DNA from 3 places in the Paraburkholderia jirisanensis genome. Region 1 is predicted to be linked to each of the others. Evidence: predicted binding sites of a transcription regulator. Region 1 holds the regulator's gene; each other region holds the start of a gene.
The links. The regulator HrcA, encoded in region 1, represses chaperone genes, less so after heat shock. The targets are predictions, from matches to a motif close to TTAGCACTCNNNNNNNNNGAGTGCTAA.

Region 1 (3,247 bases):
CACCACCACGTCGTTGAACGCAAGCGCGTGATAGATCGGCTCGCCGGTGCGCATGATGCGCGCTTCGAGCAACATGCGTTCTTCACGCTCGAAGCTGCCGCTGAGCATTTGCGGCACGGCTTCCCGCATATCGGAAATCGGGATGTCGGTAATGAAGCCCAGCCGGCCGTGGTTGATGCCGATCAGCGGCGTGCGGTAGGGCGCGAGCTGCCGGCCGATGCCGAGCATCGTGCCGTCGCCGCCGAGCACGACCGCCACGTCGGCACGTGCGCCGATCTCGGCGGCCCGCAATGCCGGATAGTCGGTCACGCCGATTTCGTGCGCGGTCTGGGCCTCGAATACGACGTCGAAGCCACGCTTCGCGATGCACGAGGCGAGCTCGGTCAGCGGCTCGCCGATGCCTGGCGTATTGTTGCGCCCGATGAGCGCAACGGTCTTGAACTGGCTGGTAACTTGCATGCCGGCATTACACCATAGCTGCGTGCTGAAAAGAACCGTTGCGGCAGGCCGCACCCGCGCGCTCCTGCGTCGGGCGCTCGCGCGCTCGCCTCGACGGGCTGGTAACGCACACCGGCGTGCACCCGATTATCGTTAGAATGGTGAAGCGTTGATGACAGCCGCGTGCAACCACGCGCGCGGCTAGCGGGACGCAGCCTGCGCGCTGGCGCGCAGCAAGGCGCCGGCGGTCGCACGCGGCCGGTACGGTTAATGCTCGCTGCGGCAACCCTGTTAGGCTAAAATTTTTCCTCATGCTAGATCCCCGCGCACAAACCCTCCTGAAAACGCTGATCGAGCGATATATCGCCGAAGGTCAGCCGGTCGGCTCGCGCACGTTGTCGCGATATTCCGGGCTCGAGTTGAGCCCGGCCACGATCCGCAACGTGATGTCCGACCTGGAGGAGCTGGGTCTGGTCGTCAGTCCGCATACGTCGGCTGGCCGTATTCCGACGCCACGCGGCTACCGGCTGTTCGTCGACACGATGTTGACAGTCGAATCCGCCGCCGACGAAGAAGCGCTCACGCGCGTCGTGCAAAAGACGCTGCAGGCAACGCTGCAGGGCGGCGAGCCGCAGAAGATCGTCGCCGCAGCGGCGAGCGTGCTGTCCAATCTGTCGCAGTTTGCCGGTGTCGTGCTGACCCCGCGGCGCAGCCACATGTTCAAGCAGATCGAGTTCATGCGCCTGTCCGACAAGCGCATTCTGCTGATCATCGTGACGCCGGAAGGCGACGTGCAAAACCGCATTCTTGCCACCCAACGCGATTTTTCCCCGGCGCAGCTGATCGAGGCCTCCAATTACATCAACGCGCATTTCGCCGGACTGTCGTTCGACGAGGTGCGGCGCCGGTTGCGCGAAGAAATCGACCAGTTGCGCGGCGACATGACGGCCCTGATGCACGCGGCGGTAACCGCCAGCACCGATGAAACCGATACCGGCGAAACCGTGCTGATTTCCGGCGAGCGCAAGCTGCTCGAAGTGGCGGACCTGTCGTCGGACATGGCGCGCCTGCGCAAGCTTTTCGATGTATTCGACCAAAAGACCAGCCTCCTTCAGTTGCTCGACGTATCGAGTCACGCACAGGGAGTGCAGATTTTCATCGGCGGCGAATCGAATCTCGTGCCGATCGAGGAAATGAGCGTGGTGACCGCGCCGTATGAAGTGAACGGCACGATCGTGGGCACGCTCGGCGTGATCGGGCCGACGCGGATGGCGTACAGCCGCGTGATTCCGATCGTCGATATCACTGCGCGCCTGCTTTCGACCACGCTTAGCCAGCAGTGAACTTACTGCACCTGCATGCGCGGCATGCAGTGCAATGCCGGACACCATGATGCGTCGCCGCACGCGCGTTGCCAATTAGCCGGATGGCCGACTTTCGGTCGCATGGCGCGCCGCTATAATGGCCCTCACCTGAACCGTCGCCGCGACCCACGCGGCCTTTTGTGCCAACCCTATGCGCTTCGATCTCGAGCGGCCTTTGCAGTCTGCTGTCGCACATCGCGTCGCAGTCTTGCTGATCAATCTCGGCACGCCCGATGCGCCTACGCCGGGTGCTGTGCGCCGCTATCTCGCGCAGTTCCTGTCCGATCCGCGGGTGGTCGAAATTCCGGCGCTGCTGTGGCAGATCATCCTGCGCGTGTTGATTTTGCCGTTTCGCAGCCGCGCGTCGGCGAAGAAGTACGCGGCGGTGTGGATGCCGGAGGGCTCGCCGCTGCGAGTGCATACAGAGAAGCAGGTCGAAGGTTTGCGCCATCTGCTGCACCTGAACGAATACGCAGTGCTGGTCGAATACGCGATGCGCTACGGCACGCCCGACATTCCCGCGATGCTGAACCAGTTGAAGCTGGCAGGCGCCGAGCGGGTACTGCTGATGCCGATGTACCCGCAATATTCGTCGTCGACCACGGCCACCGCGTTCGACGCGGCGTTCGGCGCGCTGAAGCGGATGCGTAACCAGCTCGAGATACGCACGGTGCGTCAGTATGCGGATCATCCCGCGTATATTTCGGCGCTCGCGGCGCAAGTGCATCATGACTGGCACGTGCACGGCCGTCCCGATTTCGCGGCGGGCGACAAGCTGGTGCTGAGTTTTCACGGCGTACCCAAACGTACGCTCGACCTGGGCGACCCGTATCACGAGCAATGTCAGCAAACGGCGGCCTTGCTGATGCATGCGCTTGCGCTGACGCCGGTCGAGTGCCGCGTAACGTTCCAGTCGCGCTTCGGCAAGGCCGAATGGCTGCAGCCTTATACGGCGCCGACGGTGAAGGAATTGGGCGCTGCGGGCGTGCGGCGGGTCGATGTGTTTTGCCCGGGGTTCACGGCCGATTGCCTCGAGACGGTCGAGGAGATCGGCATGGAAGTGCGCGCGGAATTCATGCAGGCGGGCGGCAAGGAGTTTCATGCGATACCCTGCCTGAACGCATCGTCGGCGTGGATTGCCGCATTGGGCGAGATCGTGGCGCAGCATCTGCAGGGGTGGCCGGTTCAGGCGGCTGCGCCGCAAGCAGCGGTTGCATCCTGAGCGGGCGGCACAAACTGGGCGACAGGCGTGTCTTGCCGGACGCCCGCCGCACTACTGGCAACAGGCACCTCGACTACAGTACTTGTCCGATGGTTTTTCTCACGCCAAGGTGCGCTTTTGCACGCAGAAGCATTTGAGCGATCGATGAACTACAAGATTCTGACTGAACCGGGTGCGCGGTTGCGCATCGATAAATGGCTTTGGGCAGCGCGCTTTTTCAAGA
Region 2 (3,247 bases), on a different contig from region 1:
GCCTTCGACGTCTTCAGCGATGATCAGCAGCGGACGGCCAGCCTTGGCGACTTGCTCGAGTACCGGCAGCAGATCGCGGATGTTCGAAACCTTCTTGTCGTGCAGCAGCACGAACGGGTTTTCGAGCACGGCAACTTGCTTGTCCGGGTTGTTGATGAAGTACGGCGACAGGTAGCCGCGGTCGAACTGCATACCTTCAACCACGTCCAGCTCGTCTTGCAGCGACTTGCCGTCTTCGACGGTGATCACGCCTTCCTTGCCGACCTTGTCCATCGCTTCAGCGATACGATCGCCGATCGACGAATCGCTGTTCGCCGAAATCGCGCCAACCTGAGCGATTTCCTTGTTGGTCGTGCACGGCTTGCTGATCTTGCGCAGTTCTTCGATTGCGGCAGCCACGGCCTTGTCGATACCGCGCTTCAGGTCCATCGGGTTCATGCCCGATGCGACGTACTTCATGCCTTCGCGAACGATCGACTGAGCCAGCACGGTTGCCGTCGTCGTGCCGTCGCCGGCGTTGTCGCTGGTCTTGGAAGCGACTTCCTTGACCATTTGTGCGCCCATGTTCTGGAGCTTGTCTTTCAGCTCGATTTCCTTCGCGACCGAGACACCGTCTTTGGTGATCGTCGGGCCGCCGAAGCTGCGCTCGAGCACCACGTTACGACCCTTCGGGCCCAGCGTGACTTTGACTGCATTGGCGAGAATGTTCACGCCTTCGACCATCTTGGAACGTGCGGAATCGCCGAACACGACGTCTTTAGCTGCCATCTTCTAACTCCTTGAATTCTCTTGAATGAACTGGACGCGAACTTACTTGTTCACCACAGCCATGATGTCTTCTTCACGCATTACCAGCAGTTCCTGACCATCCACCTTGACGGATTGGCCAGCGTACTTGCCGAACAGCACGCGGTCGCCGACCTTCACGTCGAGCGCGATCTGGCTGCCTTTGTCGTCGCGCTTACCCGGGCCGACTGCGAGGATTTCGCCTTGATCCGGCTTTTCCGCTGCGGCTTCGGGGATCACGATGCCCGAAGCGGTCTTGGTTTCCTGATCCAGACGCTTGACGATCACGCGATCATGCAAAGGACGAAGGTTCATACATACTCCTCTCTTGAATTGAGACTGAAGAACGCTGAGGAAAACCCAACCGGCGAACCCGGCCAGGCAAATTTGTTAGCACTCGCGTGCGGTGAGTGCTAATTATATGGAGGGGCAGTGACAAATTCAAGAAGCGTCGTCAGGGTTGACTGACGGCTGGGGGCGTACAAGCTTGGACTTTGCGCGCTTTAGCCTGAGCCTCGCGGTTGCGGTCAAGGCCTGCAGAAAAGCGGCTTTTCTTAACAAAAACATCGACTTAATATCGGCCCGAGGGCACGTGGCGGCACTGCGCCGACGAGCCCGCCAATCTACTCACTGCTACGCCGGGCCGGCCGCTACGTCGCGAGGCACCCAGGAAAAACCCTGACCGGCGCCAAGCTTACGGATACCCTACCACCATGAATTCCCGGAAGGGCTGTAGTGGTCCATCCAGTCGTACTGGCCGCGATCGTCGGGCCACGCCCAACGCCGCGAACCGGTGCTATCCGCTGTTTCACCTGCAACGGGCCGTGGTACGGCCGGGGTTGCCGACGAATCGCTTTCGATACCGTCTTTAAAACTTGAACCGTCTTTCATCATAAAACTCCGGACACTTGATATTTGCCGCTCTACGAGGCGATATCGCGGGACAACTTTGGCGGCACTCGATCTCCGCGACCTTGCACCTGGTCGTCGCTTGCACGTTGCCCCCAGCGCTGGGCAAGAACTGAACAGGTCATCAGCTGAATCTGGTGGAACAACATGACGGGCAGCACAATCAGGCCGGCATGAGAACCGAAGAATATTTTCGCCATCGATATACCGGCCGCCATGCTCTTCTTGGATCCGCAAAAGATAATCGTGGTGCGGTCCGCATCGGAAAATCCCAACAGCTTGCTGGCGTATGTCGTTATCAAAAGCGCCATGGCCAGCAATATCGCGTCGATCAGGATGACGCTGGCGAGCGACCGGACCGACAGCATGTGCCACAGGCCCCCGTTGACAGCCTCGCTGAACGCCACATAGACAATCAATACGATCGAGCCCTGATCGACAAACTGAAGGAGCCGCTTGCGCGCGTCTATCCATTTGCCGATAGAGCCGCGCAGCAATTGCCCAAGGGCAAATGGCACGAACAGCTGGAGTGTGATGTCGCCTATCACGTGCAGTGACGAGCCGCCATTTTTTGCCTGACTGCTCACAACCAGACTCACCAGCGCAGGGGTAACGAAGATCCCAAGCAAACTGGATGCGGAAGCACTGCAAACCGCTGCCGGGACATTTCCCTTCGCCATCGACGTGAACGCAATGGAAGATTGCACCGTTGAAGGCAAGGTACAGAGAAATAGCACACCCAGATATAACCAGGGCTGTACCAGTCCTCCGAGAATGGGGTGCAGCGCCACGCCAAGGAGCGGGAAAAGTACAAACGTGCTGCAAAAGACGGCAGCATGAAGCTTCCAGTTGGTGGCGCCGGCGACTATTGCTTCCCGCGAAAGCTTTGCACCGTGCAGAAAGAACAGCAACGCAATCGCCGCATCCGTCACGCCATTAAACACAACTGCCGCCGAACCGCGGCACGGAATAAGCGTAGCGATGACAACCGTACACACGAGGGCCAGCGTGAACTTGTCTGGAAGCAGTTTGCGGAGCGCCATTTCTTGTCCTTGACGAAGAGTTGTTGTCCATCACGCCGCCCCACACTGACGTCACCCTTGAGATCATCTGGCCGGCACGAAAACAGGGTACGGCCGGTTTGACGTTCAATCAATTAACCCGGCCAGCGAACCATTACACCGGGTGTCGTGGCGAGGCGAGGATCGAACCAATGACGGAAGGTGCGCAGGACGAGGGGAAACCGGACGCAAGAGGTACGCGGCAATGCGGCGGACGGATTGCCGTCCTCCGTGCGCGCCCATCCAGCTATCTGAAGTGATTGCGAAACGTCACCGCCGCAATGACCGCCACGCAAGGCAGCAGCAGCAACGCGCCCCACGGCAAATCGTTACGCTCGATCACGACGAACCAGTACATCCAGGCTGCGCCGAGTGCGAGCACGCCGAGGCCGATCACCCAGGTCAGCGCATAGAGAACAGCGGGCGATGGCCTTTTGGCCGATTTATTTTTTCCCGGTGTGGTGGGCATCGTAATTTCTGTGTTGAGGCGT
Region 3 (3,247 bases), on a different contig from region 1:
GCCGGTGGTCACGCCCATTGCGAAGTTGATGCCGAACAGCTTGCCCCAGAACTGGGTCATGTCCTTGTAGATCTGCTTGCCGGTCATCACGTAGACCGACTCCATGATGACGAGCAGCCATGACAGCCCAAGCGTGAGCGGCACGAACAGGAAGTGGTAGAGCGCCGTGATGGCGAACTGCAGACGCGAGAGGTCGACGACGTCGCTAGTGGGCATGGTGATCACCTTCTGACTTCTGATGGATTCGATGCCGGCACCGACAGCAGTGCCTGAGCGACCTGGGCGGGTGGCAGCGACATATGCTGCGCCTGCGGATGATTGAAGAAGGCGAGCTTGAGCGCGATCAGCAGCACGAATTTGATCGCGAGGACGAGCGCGATGTCGCGCCCGAAGGTCGGGCCGCGGGCCCATCTGACGATGCGTGCGACGCACTTGATGCACGCGGCACGAAAAGGATTCCTATGATTCAGCGTTATGGTCATGTTCGGTTGTTGGCAACGTGAGATCGCCAGGCTTCCGGCCAGTTGCCGGCCCTGTGAAAGGGCGTCGGCGAATGCATAACGATTCTAGGAGCGGGCTTGCCGCAATGCGCGTGCCGCGCTGCGGCAATGGGTCGCGAAGAGGGACAGGTGACTCAAGTATTGTGACGCGGCTTGCGATACGTCAAGGAAACGCAACGTCGCAGAACGCAGCCGAATGCCGCCGTCGAGCTCGCAGGCGATAAAAAAGCCCTGCCGTCTTGCGACGGCAGGGCTTCATTCGATGCTCACTGCACACTTCGGTCAATGTGCCGGAAGGTGTCCGGCGCTGATGCGTTACGCGTATTCAGCCAGCGCGCCGCGCATTTTCTTCATCGCACTTGCTTCGATCTGGCGGATGCGTTCGGCCGACACGCCGAATTCGTCGGCCAGTTCATGCAGCGTCGAACCACCCGAGCCGTCATCCGCGACTTGCAGCCAGCGTGCCTCGATGATGCGGCGGCTGCGCGCGTCCAGCGATTCGAGCGCACTGGCAATCCCGTCACTATGCAACTTGTCGCGCTGACGTGCGGCCAGCACGGCAGTCGGCTCGCTGTGCGAATCGGCCAGATAGGCGATCGGCGCGTACGACTCTTCGCCGTCCTCCACCTGGCCTTCCAGCGCGATATCGCCGCCGGACAGACGCGTTTCCATTTCGGCCACTTCTTCGCGCTTCACGTTCAGCTCTTTCGCGAGGCCTTCGATTTCGTCCGGTGTGAACGCCGCGAGCGTCTGCTTGTGGCTACGCAGATTGAAGAACAGCTTGCGCTGCGCCTTCGTGGTCGCGACCTTCACCATGCGCCAGTTGCGCAGGATGTATTCGTGAATTTCCGCCTTGATCCAGTGCATCGCATACGACACGAGGCGGACGTTCTGCTCCGGGTCGAAGCGTTTCACTGCCTTCATCAGGCCGATGTTGCCTTCCTGAATCAGGTCGGCGTGCGGCAAACCATAGCCGAGATAGTTGCGCGCGATCGACACCACCAGCCGTAAGTGCGACAGCACCAGACGACGCGCCGATTCGAGATTGTTCTGCTCGCGAAACTCCGTGGCGAACTGCCGCTCTTCTGCCGGCGTCAGCATCGGAATCCGATTGACGGCCTGGATGTAGGCGTCGATGTTGCCCAGCTGTCCGGGCAGAAGCGAAGCGTGCGAGAGCGCCAGTGCACCTGCCGAAGCGGCCTTAGCCGACGACGGGCTGAGAATATTCGGGAGGGTCATTGTGTTGCTCACGTAGCGTACTCCTTTGGGTCAGACAAAACGCCGTTCGGAACGGCGTCTGTGGATGTTAGCACTCTCAAATACCGAGTGCTAATTCTTAGAACCTGTAGGGTCTTCCAAGTTCCCGAGTTGCTATCAAAATTCATGTTTCGATAGCATTGTACCGTTTCTGCGTAATGTTCCCCAGCAGAGTACGATTTAGCCCCAATGCGCGTCAGGTATTTCCGCGCACATGATTTTTTCACTATTAGAGGGAAGTAATTGCGACGGCTGACATGTTTTTAGAGGGTCTGATGGCTTCTCTTATCTCTAAAATCGTCATTCTTCCCCCGGCTCAACGTTCAACCTGCCAATCCAGGGCATCCGATGAACAAAAAGAAAGCGTTTTTGCGTGACCTGACACTAAAAAGCATCTGTGCTGCAAGTTTCCTCGGCATTTCCGGCATGGCAAGCGCCGACCAGTTCGGCGTTCAGTTAGCAGGCGGTCTCGCAGACCACCACGTTCGCAAAGGCGATCTTGGGTTCGTCTGGGACCCCAACCTCACCTGGTGGTATATCGGAGACTGGCACTTCTCGCTGGTCGGCGAAGCGCACGCTGCGTGGTGGCATACCGATGAGGGCAACCGCCACGACAACATCGGCGAGTTCGGCGTGACGCCGGTGTTCCGCTTCATCAAGGGCAGCGGTTTGATCCGGCCGTATATCGAAGCGGGCGTCGGCGTGCGGCTGATTACGCACCCGCGCATCTCGGACGGCTATACGCTGAGCTCGGCGTTCCAGTTCGCGGACATGGTCGGCGTGGGCGCGGCGTTCGGCAACCGGCAGCAGTATCAGGTCGGCTATCGTTTTCAGCACGAATCGAACGCTAGTATCAAAGAGCCGAATCCTGGTATAAATTTCCAGCAAATCTACGTGCAGTACAACTTCTGACGACCGCGGCCGCTTTCGGCTCTGGTAGAGAAGGGGGCGAATGCGATGGCCGCAAAAGTGATCGATGCGATTCGCGGGCTGGAACGCGAGCGCTTTCGTGCAATGGTCGATGGCAACGGGCCGCAGCTCGACGCGCTGCTGTCGGATAACGTGATCTACGTCCATACGAACGGCAAGCGCGAGACCAAGCAGCAATTCATCGACGCGATCACCGCCGGGCGCCGCCGCTATCGCCAGATCGAGATCCAGTCGCAGGATGTGCTGCCGGTCGGGCGCGAGACCTGTGTGGTGACAGGCCGCGCGCTGATCGAGATGGAAGCGAACAACGGCGCGTTGCTGTTTCCGATTGCGTACACGGCGATTCAGGCGCAGGAAGAAGGGCAGTGGCGGCTGATCGCATGGCAGGCAACCCGTTGCGCGCTGGAATGATGGCGATGGCTTTCATTCCTGTCGGATTCGCCTCGTAGGCGTTGGTTCCCGCGGGCCGTCCGATCGGGACTGCCCGCGTGCAACGTGCATTGCCTGCCGCGTCTTCTGCTTTTTCCTTACGTTTTCATTCCTGCGGTTGTGCCCAGTTG

Region 2: groES (co-chaperone GroES) is a predicted target of HrcA. The motif match lies at 1,177-1,203, and genes of this name have one in related genera.
Region 3: rpoH (RNA polymerase sigma factor RpoH) is a predicted target of HrcA. The motif match lies at 1,807-1,833, and genes of this name have one in related genera.

What each region holds. Positions count from the first base shown of each region.
Region 1 is NZ_BAAGSQ010000029.1:217,506-220,752, forward strand. Features, by position in the region: gene ACYVNQ_RS26705 (NAD kinase) at 1-459, opposite strand, end outside; gene hrcA (heat-inducible transcriptional repressor HrcA) at 750-1,781, shown strand; gene hemH (ferrochelatase) at 1,954-3,024, shown strand; gene ACYVNQ_RS26720 (RNA-binding S4 domain-containing protein) at 3,169-3,247, shown strand, end outside.
Region 2 is NZ_BAAGSQ010000033.1:816,242-819,488, forward strand. Features, by position in the region: gene groL (chaperonin GroEL) at 1-768, opposite strand, end outside; gene groES (co-chaperone GroES) at 811-1,101, opposite strand; gene ACYVNQ_RS35660 (bile acid:sodium symporter family protein) at 1,710-2,738, opposite strand; gene ACYVNQ_RS35665 (hypothetical protein) at 3,004-3,225, opposite strand.
Region 3 is NZ_BAAGSQ010000027.1:370,332-373,578, reverse strand. Features, by position in the region: gene ACYVNQ_RS24415 (cytochrome ubiquinol oxidase subunit I) at 1-216, opposite strand, end outside; gene cydP (cytochrome oxidase putative small subunit CydP) at 222-482, opposite strand; gene rpoH (RNA polymerase sigma factor RpoH) at 816-1,751, opposite strand; gene ACYVNQ_RS24400 (acyloxyacyl hydrolase) at 2,106-2,669, shown strand; gene ACYVNQ_RS24395 (nuclear transport factor 2 family protein) at 2,715-3,098, shown strand.